Regions from separate parts of the Clostridium sp. CTA-19 genome, predicted to be linked through region 2. Evidence: riboswitches for the same ligand, from Rfam matches in the RefSeq annotation. Region 2 holds a riboswitch; the other holds the start of a gene.
What was found. A riboswitch is a leader RNA that binds a small molecule or an ion and turns the genes downstream of it on or off. The one in region 2 is predicted to bind FMN.

Region 1 (8,617 bases), on a different contig from region 2:
ACTTCTATTTTTTATAAATATTTCATTAGAATGTATGTTTTCTTTTTCTGCTACAAAGTTAATTACATCTTTTATGGTATAATTGGATTTTAATACACCTTTTTCATTAATAAATTTTTCTTCTTTAAATTCTATTTTTAAATCCATTTTTTTAAAATCTTCTATATGATTTTCCATAGTATATTTAAATAAATTTGCATATTCTTTTCTTGCTTCCCTCTTATTTTTATCTAAGAATTCTAATATTCTATCTATGTCTAAAACTCCAAATAGGTCTTCTTCCCCTAAATAAACAGACATGCTTGAAAATAAATATTCTTGTGGACATTCTCTAAATCCTGGCAAATCTTTTGCATTTCTATGAATATATAACGACACTGCTAATAGATATCTATCATTATTTATAATTTCACTTTTAAATCTACCTTTACATAAACGTGAATCTAATTCATACTTTTTATTGTAAAATTTAACATATCTTAAGTTTAAACTTTTCATTACTACAGAAATATCTTGTTCCTGAGAATCTATAAGTAAATGAGCATGATTGTCCATTAGGCAATATGCATATAGTTTAAAGGGATATTTTATTTGACTTTCCTTTAATTTAGTCATAAAAGTTGCCTTATCTACATCTGATTTAAATAGCAACCTATCTTTAACACTTTTTATCATGATATGATATATTGCATGTTTCTCTTTTTTTCTTGGTTGAGTTGGCATTTCAATACACTCCTTAACTTTTATGCTTTATTTTAATCATTGACATTTTGTATTTTTTATATTCAAAAAATTTAATACTAAGTTCATTTTTAAATATTTTTACAAAATTAATAAATTTAAATATTAATATATATAATAAATAACTGTCACTATATATCCTGTATCAAAATAAATGAAAAAAGCTATTGGAAAACCAAATCTCTTAATTTAGTTTTGCAATAGCCTTATATTTTAAAATTTAATTATATAACCTTCATAAGATTTGCCATTTCTATTGCTGTTACTGCAGCATCAAATCCCTTATTTCCACTTTTGGTTCCAGCTCTTTCAATAGCCTCTTCTATAGAATTTGTTGTTAATACTCCAAATATTACTGGTTTTGATGTTTCTAATGATACTGTAGCAACCCCTTTTGATACTTCACTACAAACATAATCAAAATGTGGTGTTGCTCCTTTTATAACTGCTCCTAAACATAGCACTCCATCATATTTTTCATTATTTGCTAGTTTTTTAGCTATTAATGGTATTTCAAATGCTCCTGGAACCCATGCAATATCTATATCTTCTTCTTTAACGCCATGTCTTTTTAATCCATCCACTGCTCCTGAAAGCAATTTAGAACCTATAAACTCATTAAATCTCCCAACTATAATTGCAAATCTTAATCCTTTTCCTATTAAATCACCTTGTAAAATGTTCACTTTTATCACTCCTTCTATAGAATATGTTGCATTTTCTCTTTTTTAGTTTTTAAGTAAAAATAATTTTCTTCATTATGATTCATCTTTATTGGAACTCTTTCTAGAATTTCTATATCATGTCCACTTAATCCAGAAACCTTTTTAGGATTATTAGTCATAAGTCTTATTTTTTTTATGCCTAAATCACTTAATATTTGTGCCCCTATTCCATAGTCCCTAAGATCAGCTTCAAATCCTAATGCAATATTTGCCTCCACTGTGTCTAAACCTTCATCTTGAAGTTTGTAAGCCTTTAATTTATTTAAAAGACCTATGCCTCTACCTTCCTGTCTCATATATAATAAAACTCCAGCACCCTCTTTATTTATTTTCTCCATAGCCATTGATAATTGCTCTCCACAATCACATCTCTTAGAACCAAAAGCATCACCTGTTAAACACTCTGAGTGGACTCTAACTAATACTGGTTCATCTTCTTTAATCTCACCTTTAACTAATGCAACATGATGCTCACCATTTAACTTATTAACATATCCTATGGCCTTAAAATCTCCATATTTAGTTGGCATTTTAGTTTCCACAACTGATTTTACTAATTTTTCTCTTTTCTTTCTATAAGCTATTAAACTTTCTATTGTTATCATTTTCAAATCATGTTTCTTACTAAACTCTATTAATTGTTTTCCTTTTGCCATAGTTCCATCATCACTTATTATTTCACAAATAACACCAACTGGTTTAAATCCCGCTAAAGTAGCTAAATCTACAGCAGCTTCTGTATGCCCAGCTCTTTTTAAAACTCCACCTTGTTTAGCTTTTAGTGGAAATACGTGACCTGGTCTTCTAAAATCTTCTGGTTTTGAATTACAATCTAAAAGCTTTTTTATTGTTATTGCCCTCTCAAAAGCAGATATGCCTGTTGTTACATCATTACTATCTATTGATACAGTAAATGCTGTTTCGTGATTATCTGTATTTATCTCAACCATTTGACCTATTTTAAGATTTTCAAGTATTTCTTCATTAATTGGGGTACAAATAAGCCCTCTTCCATATGTAGCCATAAAATTTATACTCTCACCAGTAACTTTTTCTGCTGCCATTAATAAGTCACCTTCATTTTCTCTATCCTCATCATCTAAAACAATTACCATTTTTCCTATTTTTATATCCTCTATTGCCTCTTCAATTGTATTCATTTTAATCTCCTCCTATATAAACCCATTTTCTTTTAATAAATTTAAAGTTAGATTACTTTCATTACTTTTATATTCCCTAAAATCCATAAGTCTTTTTATATATTTTAAAAGCATATCACATTCTATATTTATAGCTTGTCCGATGCTTTTTTTGAAAATAATACTTTCATCTTTGGTATGTGGTATTATAGAAACTTCAAAGTAATTTTCTTTTAAACTTGAAATAGTTAAGCTTGTTCCATCCAATGTAACTGACCCTTTACATACCATATATTGCAATAATTCATTGCTACATCCAACTTTTATTACAGTGCTATTCCCATGGTTTTCAGCACCTATTATTGTTCCCATACCGTCTATATGTCCACTAACTATATGACCATTAAGTCTACCATTAACAGATAATGCTCTTTCTAAATTCACACTATCTCCCTCTTTTAATTTAGATATATTAGAAAGCTTTAAAGATTCCATCATAACATCTGCAATAAAATAATCTTTTCCTAATTTTGTTGCAGTTAGACATACACCATTTGTACAAATACTATCCCCTATGTTTATATCTTCTATAACTTTCTTACACTTTATTTTAATTACCCTAGATTTATCAACATCTTTAATTGATAAAACCAATCCTATTTCTTCTACTATTCCTGTAAACACCACATCACCTTTTTCTAAATATTTTGAATTATTTAAATATTCAAACTTCTCCTTCTATCAAAATATCATTATCAATTTTTCTCATATTCCATTTTTTGATTTCAAAACATTCTGACACTTTCTCCTTTCCAATACCTTCTACAGCGGTGACACTCTCCCTTCCTCCTATAATTTTAGGACATATAAAAGCATATATTTTATTTGCTATTTTTTCTTCTAATATGCTATAAATTAAATTTCCACCACCTTCTACTAAAATACTATCAATTCCTCTTTTATATAAATTTAAGGTTAAATCAATTAAGTCCACTTTATTTTTATTTTCTTTTGTAACTATAACTTCCACTCCAAGTTCCTTTAATTTTAAAATTTTTTCTTTATCTTTGCATATAGTAGCTATTATAGTTTTACTTTCTTTTGTTTTAACTAAATTACACTCTAATGGAATTTTTAAATTACTATCTACAATTATTTTTATTGGGTTAATACCACCATCCAATCTACATGTAAGCATAGGATTGTCTTTCAAAACAGTATTTATTCCCACCATCACCGCTGTAAATCTATTTCTTAACTTATGAGCATAAATTCTTGATTTCTTTGAACTTATCCATTTTGAATCATAATTTTTAGTAGCAATTTTTCCATCTAAGGTCATTGCCCATTTTATTGCAACAAAAGCTTTATTTTTTATCATGTTATAATTAAAAATTTCATTTATCTCTTTACATTTTTCTTCTAAAACCCCAACTAATACTTCAATTCCATTTTCTCTAAGTTTTTTTACTCCCTTCCCTGAAACTAATGGATTAGGATCTAATGTTCCCACAACCACTCTTTTAAATTTATTCTCTATAATTTTATCTACACAAGGTGGAGTTTTACCATAATGACAACATGGCTCTAATGTCACATATATAGTAGCATCTTTTAGGATTTCTCTTGATGACTCTATAGCATTAATTTCAGCATGAGGTTGTCCAAATTTTTCATGATAGCCTTGTGATATTATTCTATTTTCTTTTACAATTACAGCTCCAACAAGTGGATTAGGGTTTACTTTTCCTTCTCCAAATTTCGCAAGTCTTATTGCCTTTTCCATAAAGAATTCATCCATTTTATCACTCCTTATCAATTCATTTATTTAAAATATAAATAAGAAATGCCCCAGGCAAATTTCACCCAGGGCATATATTAATTGTACAAATTAGAATTAGCATTCCAAATAATTTATTTTTAAACAAAAATTATTTAAATTATATTTAAAATTTAAAGCTCCAAGCCATTGGCTCAGAGCATTGAAATTCAAAAAATATAAAACCTAATCAATTCTAATATTTTCTCTTCTTTCATCCAGACTTTACTGTCGGCCTTGGAATTTCACCAAATCATGCTAAAATAGCTCGCGGGCTTTACCGCCGGTAAGGAATTTCACCTTGCCCTGAAGATAATTTATTCAACTTTTGAAATTATTATAACATTTAGACATAAACTTGTCAATAAAATCCTATACTTTTTCTATAGACTTCCAAAAACATTATTTAAAAGTTAAGTTTTCTTCCATTCTATCTGATCCTAATATAGTATTTTTAAAAACTTCTTTTCCATTTTCAATATACTCATCTGGTTCTATAAGTGACGGTGAAAAATGAGTTAATATAAGTTTTTTAACTTTACCTTCCTTAGCTAATGATGCTGCTTCTCTAAAAATCATATGTTTATTTTTTATAGCTTTTTCTATATCATCATCACTGCCATAAGTACCTTCACAAATAAATAAGTCGCTACCTTTTATAAATTCTTTTATAGAACTTATTGGACGGCTGTCTGTTATATAACTTAATTTCAAACCCTTTCTTTCATCTCCTAAAACCATATCACTAAAATATAATTTCCCTTCAAATTCATAACTATTGTACTTTTGAAGTTTGCTCCAAAGTATTTTAGGTACATTATTATTAATCGCTTTATCCACATCAAATTTTCTTTTTCTATTTATGTAAAAACCATATCCTAAGCAAGGTGATGAATGTTCTAAATCTATCATGCTTATTTCTATATCAGAATAATCATTAGTAAGTTCAAATTTATCTTTTAATTCAAACTTTAAATTTTTCTTAGGTGCCTCTATCACTTTGATTTCATAAGGCAAATATGGACAAATAACACTTAATCCTTCAATTGTATCCTTTATTCCTTCTGGTCCTATTATAATAAGCTCTTCTTCTCTACCACTATTGCCAATAGTGGATAAAAGCCCTGGTAATCCTACTATATGATCTCCATGTATATGTGTTATGCATATAATATCAATGGATTTAAATCCAGATTTAGCAAGTCTCATTGATACCTGTGTGCCTTCACCACAATCTATTAGTATTTTTCTTCCTTTATAATTTATTAGTAATGAAGCTAAATTTCTAAAGGGCATTGGCATTCCACCTCCACAACCTAATAAAGTAACATTTATCATATATATTCTCCTTTAACATATGGTTTTTAATTTTTATTATCACATTTTTTTAATAAGTCAAAAAATATATTTGTATCTTCCTCTCCATGTCCAATCCATAAATTTAATATATTAGAATGATATTTTTCTTTTATAAGGGTAATATCTGCATTTCCCCCAAACCCACGTACTCTCTCCACAAAATTATATGCACATTCCTTAGGAACTAGCTCATCTAAATCCCCATGAAGACAGAACACTGGAAACTCAGGTTTTTCAGTAACTAAATTTAATGGATTAACTTTACCTTCATATTTAGTTCCACCTAAATATCCATTTAAATATTTTTGAGCTCTTTTAGATGTAAACTTAGAAAAATCTAACACACCACTTATTGCAAAAAATGCCTTAAATATAGATGGATCTATTTCATATCTTTCTTGAAGTTTTTTGTTAAAAACTAAATTTGCTCCAAGTTCTGAGCCTGCTGAAAAACCTATAACTATAACATCATCACAATCTGACATGTGCCAATATCTTTCTAAAAAATCTTGAAAACCTAAAAATACGTCTTCTATTTGGCAGGGATATTTATATTTAGGTGCTAATCTATATGCTGGAAGTACTACAGTATATCCCTTTTTAGCAAAAAACTTCGCTATAGCTTTAAATGAAAATGGATTTCCAGACATCCATCCTCCACCATGTATAAAATATATCAAAGTACGTTTTTTAGGCTTATGTCCTTCTAATATTAAGGTATATTTTCTATGATTATGACCATACTTCACTTTATGAATTTTGTATTCGTTATCTTTATATTTATTCCATATCATCATTCTTACTCCCAAAGCAAGAACTGTTAATTTCTCATCAAAAGTCATCTCAAATTACACCCCTTATTTAGGTCTTAGTCAACTAAAAATAAATTTTCTATAATTATAATACTACTTTAATCGACAGTTTTATATAGTTTTTTCATTTTTTAGAAAGTATATTGTTTACTAATTATTAAGCATATGAATTTTTTAAAAATTCAGTTACTAATTTCAAAAAATTAATACATTTATGTATTTTTTCTTAAAACAGTGCTATATATTAATATTATTTTAGTTTCTATTAAAATTATATTTTATATACCATTTATTAATTTATTCATTATCTAAAATAAAAATTGAATATTTTTATATTTAAATCATATTACAATATATATTATTATAACGCTTAATAATAAAAGGTGTCTAAACCATATGTTTTTAGACACCTTTTCATATATTTTATTCAAAAAAATTCACTTTTCCATCTAAAGAGTAATAACCCTTAACTATTTTCACACTACCATTAGTTAACTTTTCACTAATTATAGAATCTTTTTTTACTATTGAAGCTGAATTTTCTATATTTAACTTAATAGCTTCTTCGATAGAATTACTATTCTTTATACTAGGTTCTATCTTTTTCAAAAGTCCTGTTAAATTATGAGAATATACAGTTCTATTATTTAACATATCATAAGCTGATATAACAGCTCCACAATCTTCATGCCCCATTACAACAATAAGCGGTGTTTCAAGATACTTTACTGCATATTCAATAGATGCTAAGGCATCTTCATTCACTACATTACCTGCCAATCTTACCTCAAAAATTTCTCCAAGTCCTACATTAAAAATTAATGATGGGCTTATTCTAGAATCAGAACAAGTTAATATTACTGCATATGGGTGTTGTCCGTTTTTCAATTCATCTCGTCGTTTTTTATGTACATTATTTAAATTAGATATATCATTAACAAATCTTTCATTTCCTTCTTTAAGCATTTTTAGGGCTTTTTCTGGTGTATTAACATCTACCATTAAATCTGTCGTCTGGCTAACATCTGTCATAACATCTTTTGCTCCTTCTCTTATGTAAAATAATATAAATGTTGTACTTAGAAATACTATTAGACTTATTAATACTATATCAAATCTTTTCTTCATTGGATATAATCTCCTTATAATATTTTTTTAATTTTATTTGAATTTTATTTGAATTTTTTATGTATTTTTTTATTTTATCAATATATACTTCAGTAATATATTTAAAGTAGATTCTTTGTTTTATTTAATTGTATTTTATGCCGTTAACTTTAAACTATTCAATATTGAGCCTTATCTTATATAGTAAGATATGCTATGAATCACTTAAAATTTAATGCTATATTTTTATGAAAATATTTTAAAGCTATTGAATAAATTTAAATTGGATCGTGTCTCCCTATATATCTAACAACTTCATATATAGGAATTATTAATATAAAATATGTTAATCATTTTTTTAAATACAAAAGAATCATCTAAACAAGTAATATTAAATACTTTTTAGATGATTCTTTTAATAAAATATTTTTATTTACATTTAGTTTTTCTTCTTTAGCTCATTTAAATCTTCCAATCCAAAATCCACCTCTTCTAAAGAAAAATTTCCAAGTTCTAGCTCTTCACTACTTTTTTTCTTTAATGTATCATAAAACTCATAACCTAAACTAAATATTTCTTCACTTTTTTCCTTTTTAATCATTGAAAATAATAAATCTTCACCATTTGAATATTTACCTTTTTTTAAATAATACTTTAAAACCATTTTTTCTGTTTCTATGGGAAGTTCATATTGAGAAAGTTTTGAAACTATAACATCTACTTTTTCATTGCCATTGAAAATATTCATTTCACAATCATTATTTACTAGATACAAGTATAAATTTAAGCTTTTAACAAAACAATCATATCCTTCATTGCCATTATTACCACTTAAATAAATATATCCTTTTACACTTAAAAGTTCCGCAACTACCTCACATCTAATATCAAAAGTAGATTTATTTAATAGTAATA
Region 2 (8,617 bases):
CAGGCACATAAAGAAAAAATAGAAGATTTAGCTGGTGAAATAAAAGATAATGGTTGGGGCAGTCAGATAAGATCCTACGTATTTCATCCATATAGTCTAGTTAAAGACCATAGAACAGGAACGGAAACTGCTAATGTAGATTCTGTTATGGATGGTAATATAGAGCAATTTATTACAGAGTATTTAAAAACTTTATAAGACAAAACATAAAAAGGATTATTGCAAAACTAACTTATAAAAGTTAATTGAGCAGTAGTCCTTATTTATTATAGGTAAAAATAATATATATTTAATACAAGTACAATTATTCCAGGGATTTGAATAATTATGAATGCTATATTGATAATTTTACATAAAGCAACTTTTTTAAAATCTTCATTGTTTAATTTACTTGTTTCCTTTAATTTATTTGTTGTTAATAGACCTAATATATTAATAATAAGTAATACAGCATAGAGTATAGTTATTAAAGCATCTTTTTGGGGACTATTTAAGGTAAAAGTTGATATAAATGCTACTATTGAGAAAAGAATAACTGAAACTATTGGAAAGAGTACTAGTTTTTTCATAAAGCTCTCCTTAAAATTAAGTTTTATTTTTATATATTATAATAAATATATAGTAGAACTTAAAAAATAAAAAGGTTATGTAGAAAAATTAAATTATATTAATTTAGTATAAATTTAAACATAAAAATAATGGTGACTTTTAAAAATCACCATTGTTTTTATTTGGACACATGTTTATATTCCCGAAATAAAAGAAGTAAGAAGGTAGTAGAAGTACACAAAGATGATATGAAGATTATAGTATTATATTTAATAAAAGGATTACTAAAGTAATTACCACAAAGTTCTTTTGAAATAACAGAAAAGGCTCTGTCAATAGCTTTTTTATTGATAAACTCTACTTTATCATTTGGTGTATGAATCCTAGATAAATCATTATCTATAAGTGTTACTGCACTAATGTCATTTTTTCTAAAAATCATATGATCACTAGAATCTTCAAAGATATAATTGAAATACACATTTTTATCTTCAAGAATTTGAGACAAATCATGGATTAAGGAAGTGTCCTTAGTGTCTTCCTTTCCACCCATTACACATAAAGGGATACCATCAAAACTTCCAATCATATCAAAATTATATACAGTACTATTCTTTAATTGATTTTTATTGTTATTAAAAAAATAAGTGGAACCTACACATCCAAACTCTTCTCCATTAAAAGCTGCGAAAATAATATCTCTAGAAGGTGTTCCTAAAGATTTTATGTAATGGGCAAGCTCCAATACAAAAGAAGAACCAGAAGCATTGTCTAAAGCTCCATAATATACATTTCCAATAGAATCTGTTCCAACATGGTCAAAATGACAAGAAATTACTATAGGATCTATAGAAGAATTTTTTCCTTTAATATAACCAAGAACATTATTTACAGTGGCATCTGAATTAGAAAATGGAATTTTAGCGTTAACAATACTACCATTTTCGATAGCTGTAATTAATTTATTTAAACTTTCTTTAGTCATATAAATTGATAGACCATAATTGAAATTACTTAAAAAAGAGCTTCTAAAAGAAAAAGATTTATCATTTATAGCATAAAAGAGAACATAATCTCCTTTATATTTAACAAGTAAATAGGAATCAGTCTTTTGAGCTACATCTGATGATGAAAAAGTAATATCATTTATTCTAAAATTAGTTCCATCATCTTTATAATCTACACCATAGTTAAAACTATCGATTGTATTTTTGCTATTAGAATCTATAATGTTTAGTTCAGGATTGAAATTTAATTTTTTAGGATATTGAATAGAAAAACTTTCAGTATAAGATTCTTTATAAGGTAGTAGACCTAAATCTTTAAAATTATCTAGTATATAAGTTTCTGCTAATTTATTTTCTGTAGTTCCACAAAGTCGTCCTTTTAATGTATCACTTGCAAGATAATTTATATGCTCTACAACTCGGTTAGAGGAAAAATTATTTATTTTAAAATAAAATGTAATTGACAATACTGTTATAAATATTGATATAACAGTCAAACTTATAAGTAATATGTTTTTTTTGTTTTTAAAAATCATTGGCATAACAATCTCCTTAAAAATATAAAATTATTTAATTTGCAAAGGATTTTATGGTAGAATTATTATGGAAACTTAAGGAAAATAATTTCATAATAAAATAATATGCATTAAAAATGTAAATATGATATGGAATAACAAGTTGAAAAGTTAAATTAAACATAAAATTTAATTTGTAGTCAACTTGTAACACTATATTTATAGGAGGATAAAATGGAAAATATAAAAAATAGATTAATGAAAGAATTTGCACTTTCAAATGAACAAGTAAACAATGTAATTGAAATGCTAGATGAAGGAAATACAGTGCCTTTTATAGCTAGGTATAGAAAAGAAAGAACTGGTGGAATTGACGATATAGTTTTAAGAGATTTTTCTGAGAGATTAACTTATCTTAGAAACCTTGAAGATAGAAAAATAGATGTTATAAGACTTATAGAAGAACAAGGAAAACTTACAGAAGAAATTAAGATATCTCTTGAAAAAGCTACAACATTAACAGAGATAGAAGATATATATAGACCTTATAAACCTAAAAAAAGAACAAGAGCAACAATAGCGGTAGAGAAAGGATTAACACCACTAGCAGAAGTAATATTTGATGGAAGTTTCAATAGTGATATAAATGAATATGCATCACAGTTCTTAAATGAAGAAAAAGGAGTAAAATCCATTGATGAAGCATTTCAAGGTGCAATGGATATTATAAGTGAAAAAATATCTGATATGGCAGAATACAGAAAGTATATAAGAACATTAATTTTTAAAGAAGGATATATAGAAACTAAAGGTGATTCAAAAGAGCCTACGCCATACGAAATGTATTATGATTATAAGGAAGAGGTTAAGAAAATACCATCTCATAGGATTTTAGCTATAAATAGAGGTGAAAAAGAAAAAATTCTTTCAGTTAAAATCACTTGTGAGGTAGATAAAATAATTGCCTACTTAAAAAATAAAACATTAAAAGGAAATGGTAGAACAGATTCATATATAGAAAAATCTGTAGAAGATAGTTTAAAAAGATTAATTTATCCATCAATAGAAAGAGAAATAAGAGGAGATTTAACAGATAAAGGAGAAGTAGGTGCTATTGACATATTTAAAGCAAACCTAAAGGCATTATTAATGATATCACCTATAAAAGGTAAAACTGTAATGGGATTTGATCCAGGGTTTAGGACTGGTTGCAAAATTGCTATATTAGATGAAACAGGAAAGTTTTTAGAAAACACAGCAGTTTTTGCTACAGCAGGTAGCAAAGAAAAGGTTAAAGAATCTATAAACACATTAAAGGACTTATGCATAAAACATGATGTAGATGTTATTTCTTTAGGTAATGGAACAGCTAGTAGAGAATCAGAAGAAGTTTTAGCTGAAGTGATAAAGGCTGTTAAATCAGAAATAGGAAAAGATATATATTATGTTGTAGTTTCAGAAGCAGGAGCATCAGTTTATTCGGCATCAAAACTTGCAACAGAAGAATATCCAGAGTTAGATGTAACTGTTAGAGGTGCTATATCTATAGGACGAAGATTGCAAGACCCTCTAGCTGAACTTGTTAAAATAGACCCTAAATCAATAGGGGTAGGTCAATATCAACATGATGTTACTCCTAAAAAGTTGGATGAGTCATTAAAAGGAGTAGTAGAAGACTGTGTAAATAATGTAGGGGTAGATTTAAATGTAGCTACACCATCATTATTATCATATATATCAGGGGTTAATGGAACTATAGCTAAGAATATAGTTTCATATAGAGAGGAAAATGGTAAGTTTACAACTAGAAAGGAACTCTTAAAAGTAAAAAGATTAGGAGCTAAAGCTTTTGAACAATGTGCAGGATTTTTAAGAGTTATGGAAAGCAGTGAGCCATTAGACAATACTTCAGTTCACCCTGAAAGTTATAATGCATGTAAAAAACTTCTAGACATATTAAATTACTCTAAGGAAGATATAAAAAAAGGTAATTTATTAGATATAGACTCTAAAGTAAAAGATTTATGTGAAGTTAAATTAGCAGAGGAAATAGGAGTTGGAGTTCCAACATTACAAGATATAATAAAAGAAATAAAAAAACCAGGAAGAGATCCAAGAGAAGAACTACCAAAACCTATATTTAAAAGTGGTGTAGTAGAAATGAGAGATTTAAAACCAGGAATGCTTTTAATGGGAACAGTTAGGAATGTATCAGATTTTGGTGCTTTTGTAGATATAGGGGTTCATCAAGATGGATTAGTGCATATAAGTCAATTAAGTGATAAGTTTGTAAAACATCCATTAGATGTTGTAAAAGTAGGGGATATTGTAGAAGTTAGTATTTTGGAAGTAGATGAGAAAAGAAAAAGGATTTCACTTTCTATGAAAAAAAGCTAATTTCAAATTTAAATATAGGCATATAAATATGTCTATTTTTATTTTATATGTAAAGACTTTTAATTGATGAAGATATAAATTAAAAATTTAATTTATATCTTTAAATATAGGGTTCCAAGTTTACTTTTAAAATTATCCATTCCAAAACTTGGATACCCCAAATAGTGAGACATGCTCTGAAGCACTTGGAATTCAACACTATATTTTGTATAAAAATATTTTAAAATTATTGAATAAATTTAAATTTGAGCTTGTTTCTCTATAATTATATGCAAATTATAAATATAATTAAAATTAAGATATATACAATAAGATAAAACAGTGATTAATATTGAGGTAAGTAGGGCAAAATAAAGAAGAATGTCTAAAAATGATATAAAATGCAGAAATAAAACAGAATTTAATTATTGATTTTTGCATTAAATAGCTGTATTTTTATAATGTTTTAAATAAAAAATTTAGAGTTTATAAATAAAGTTTAAAATTAGTTAATTAATAAAAAAATAAATTTTAGATTTATAAAGTTATTATATTTTTAGTGGGAGAGAGATAATATGGAAAAGTACTTATTTGCTGGAATTTGCCATAATATAATTATATGTAAGCCAGATTTAGAAATACATAATATAGACTTAAGAAAAATAGAAGTAGATTTAGATAAGAAAGTGGATTTAACTTTTTATGATAAAAAGGAATCAGATAAAGTTATATTATATACATTAAAAGAAGATATTTTACTTGAAGGGTTTAAAGACTTTATTGAATCTCAGCTAAAAATGTACAATTTAACTGATGATGAAAATAAAGAGATACTAATAAAACTGCAATCCGCAGAAGATGCTAATGACATAGTAAATATGGCTAAAAACAATGAATGCAGAGAAATAAGCTATGAAAGTGCTTTAGAACATTTATATTTAGAAGGTGGCAGAGATATTAGAATTTGCTATGAATGTATAGCATTTTTAAAGGAAGCATTTAGCACTGAAGTAAATAAAAATTTTCCTGAGTATATAGAAAATCTTATAAAAAAATCTGCAAGATACAATCAAATATCTGGCACTATTAGAGTTTTCGTTGAGTAAATAATATTATATTGTTTTTTTTGAAAAATTAATATATAATTAGTTTAAAACAATAAACAATTTAATACTCTTCAGGGCGGGGTGTAATTCCCCACCGGCGGTAAAGCCCGCGAGCCTTATGGCATGATTCGGTTAAATTCCGAAGCCGACAGTACAGTCTGGATGAAAGAAGATTAATACAAGCGTTACTATAGATATAGTTATCTCGCCCTAACATTTATGTTAGGGTTTTTTATGCTGTATTGATTCCTAGAAGTGTATAATAGGGGGTATTTTTAAATGAAACAAGAAAAAAAACTAAACAAAATGATTAAAATTTCATTACTATCTGCTATTGCATTTATACTTATGTATGTGGAAATTCCAGTAATACCTGCATTTCCATGGTTGAGAATGGATTTAAGCGATGTTCCAGCGCTTATGGGTGCATTTGCTTTTGGACCTTTAATTGGAGTAATAATAGAATTATTTAAAAATATTTTAATAATATTGTTTAAAGGAACAGCAACAGGATTAGTCGGGGAATTAGCAAACTTTTTAGTAGGAATCTCATTAGTATTACCAGCATCAATTATTTATCATAGAAAAAAAAGTAAAAAGACTGCTATTATAGGAATGATATTAGGATTTTTATCTATAGAAGTAGTTGCTATACTAGTAAATATATATATATTATTACCAGCTTTTGGCATGCATATGGCAGGAAAAGAATTAATTAATTATATAGTATTTGGATTAATACCTTTTAATGGAGTAAAATCAATAATAGTTTCATTTACAACATTTTTATTATATAAAAGGTTATCTATTACATTGTTTAAGGTAGAACCAATGCTTGGAGAACCTAAAAAAGTTTAATTGTAGATATAAAAGCAGATTGAAAATCTAATCAATCTGCTTTTTATAATATTATAAAATTATTATATATCATATTTCCACATTATATATCCATCTTCTTTAGGATTATCATAATAATTTTTTCTAATCCCTTCAACTTTAAAGCCATAGCCTTCATATAATTTTTGTGCAGCAATATTTGAAGCACGAACCTCTAAAGTCATAGAATTTGCTCCGGCATCTTTACATTTTTCTAAAAGTGCATCCATAATAATATGGCTATAACCTAAACCTCTGTAATTAGGGTGGATAGCTATATTAGTTATATGGGCTTCATCAAAAATAACCCAGGCACCAGCAAAACCTATATGTTTATCCTGTAATTTTAAAACTACATAATTAGCATAGGAATTAGAAAGTTCCTTTTTTATAGATTCTAAACTCCAAGGACTATGAAAACTTAATTCAGATATTTCTTCTATACCAAAAATATTATTTTCATTAATATTTTCAACTGACAAATTATCCATTATTTTTCATGCGCTCCTCATATTCACGTTCAGCTTGAGAAAGTCTTAAATAAAGTGGTGCTGAAGTGTATATATCATCTTTTATTCCCTCATTAAGGAGGTTTAATCCTACTTCACCTAATGAAGAAGCTTTTGCAACATTTAAATGACATGGTGCAATATAACAATTTGTAACGGAACTTAATAATTGATTTTCATATTTAGAAGTTCCATCACCTATAAAATAAACTTTTTTATTTTCAGCTTTAACTTTTTGTATAAGATCTTCTATAGATAAAATCATTGGCTCTGTCAAAGCCTTTAGACTATTATTTTCAAAACTATAAAGAGCAGTATATACATTGCCACGTAAAGCATCCATTATAGGACATATAATTCCATCAGCAAAATATAAATTATTTGCAAGTCCATCTAAAGTTGAAACAGATACAAAAGGCTTATTTAAAGCCTGTGCTAATCCTTTTATTGTAGACATTCCAACTCTAAGACCAGTAAATGAGCCTGGTCCTTTAGAAACAACAAACCCATCAACATCATTTAATGTTAAATTTGTATTTTTAAAAAGTTGGTCAATCATTGGCATAAGAATTGATGAATGCTGTTTTTTATTATTAATATTAATTTCACCAATTAGTGCATCATTTTTTAGTAGTGCAGCTGTAGCGCATTCTGTTGCACAATCTAAGCTAAGAATTATCATAGTGTTAACTCCTTTATATAATCATATCTTTTACCTTGATGTTTAATAGTTACTTTTCTAAATGAAGACCCTAATTGAGGTACTTTCTCAAGTAATATAGTTAAATTGTCTTGAGGAATTAATTCTTCAATGTAGTTAGCCCATTCTATAACGCTAACGCCATTGCCAAATATATATTCATCAAAGCCAATAGCAGCTATTTCATCAGGATCGTTTACTCTATAAACATCAAAATGATAAAATTTTAATCTTCCATCGTCATATTCGTTAACAATGTTAAAGGTGGGACTAGTTATACTTTCATTTATTTCAAGACCTAGGGCAATTCCTTTAGTTAAATGAGTTTTTCCAGTTCCTAAATCACCAATAAGGCAAATAATGTCCCCACTATTGCAAAGCTTGCCAATTTGAATACCGAGTTTTTGAGTTTCTTCTACAGTATTAACGATAAATTCCATTACGTTCACCTCATATAATATTTTAGCCCAAAAATAATAAAAAGAAAAGAAAATACACAAACTCTTAATTTTTTATTAGTTTTATAATAGTAAAATTTGTACATATTATATTTATAAAGAAATAAAGTGAAAATGTTACAAATAAAGTTTATTTAAATATATATTTTAGTAAAGATTTTATGCTAATTAACATAAGCTAAATAGAGCTATAAATTTAAAATAGCAATATCCACTTGATATTTATAAAGTTTAGAAAATAATGTATAATTAAATAATATATAATATTCTGAAAAAAGTATTATTAATATAAATTTAAACTATAAACTAGTATTTTATACACTGATTAATGAAAGAATATTAAGAAAATACAATTGATTACGAAAATTACCATAACTATCCATTAATGCATGGTTTTGTTTAACTTAAAAATTCTAAGTTAATAATGATGTAAATAAAAATTATAAATTGGAATCCTCTATGGCGTTTAATAACAGATTTAAAATAATTAAAAAATAAAGTGTAAATTTTGCAGTCTTATA

Region 1: linked by a shared signal. The riboswitch ahead of ribD (bifunctional diaminohydroxyphosphoribosylaminopyrimidine deaminase/5-amino-6-(5-phosphoribosylamino)uracil reductase RibD) and the one ahead of ACYUE0_RS08890 (ECF transporter S component) in region 2 are both predicted to bind FMN.

The regions. Positions count from the first base shown of each region.
Region 1 covers NZ_BAAABH010000002.1:191,799-200,415, forward strand. Annotated here, with positions in the region: gene ACYUE0_RS02070 (transposase) at 1-723, opposite strand, end outside; gene ribH (6,7-dimethyl-8-ribityllumazine synthase) at 966-1,427, opposite strand; gene ACYUE0_RS02080 (bifunctional 3,4-dihydroxy-2-butanone-4-phosphate synthase/GTP cyclohydrolase II) at 1,442-2,626, opposite strand; gene ACYUE0_RS02085 (riboflavin synthase) at 2,639-3,289, opposite strand; gene ribD (bifunctional diaminohydroxyphosphoribosylaminopyrimidine deaminase/5-amino-6-(5-phosphoribosylamino)uracil reductase RibD) at 3,330-4,406, opposite strand; FMN riboswitch at 4,627-4,742, opposite strand; gene ACYUE0_RS02095 (ribonuclease Z) at 4,827-5,762, opposite strand; gene ACYUE0_RS02100 (alpha/beta hydrolase) at 5,789-6,625, opposite strand; gene ACYUE0_RS02105 (carbonic anhydrase) at 7,019-7,723, opposite strand; gene ACYUE0_RS02110 (DUF6483 family protein) at 8,142-8,617, opposite strand, start outside.
Region 2 covers NZ_BAAABH010000013.1:27,610-36,226, reverse strand. Annotated here, with positions in the region: one part of gene prfB (peptide chain release factor 2) at 1-198, shown strand, start outside; gene ACYUE0_RS08910 (hypothetical protein) at 267-569, opposite strand; gene ACYUE0_RS08905 (M28 family metallopeptidase) at 728-2,098, opposite strand; gene ACYUE0_RS08900 (Tex family protein) at 2,306-4,468, shown strand; gene ACYUE0_RS08895 (hypothetical protein) at 5,023-5,553, shown strand; FMN riboswitch at 5,617-5,731, shown strand; gene ACYUE0_RS08890 (ECF transporter S component) at 5,833-6,411, shown strand; gene rimI (ribosomal protein S18-alanine N-acetyltransferase) at 6,474-6,920, opposite strand; gene tsaB (tRNA (adenosine(37)-N6)-threonylcarbamoyltransferase complex dimerization subunit type 1 TsaB) at 6,913-7,620, opposite strand; gene tsaE (tRNA (adenosine(37)-N6)-threonylcarbamoyltransferase complex ATPase subunit type 1 TsaE) at 7,617-8,078, opposite strand.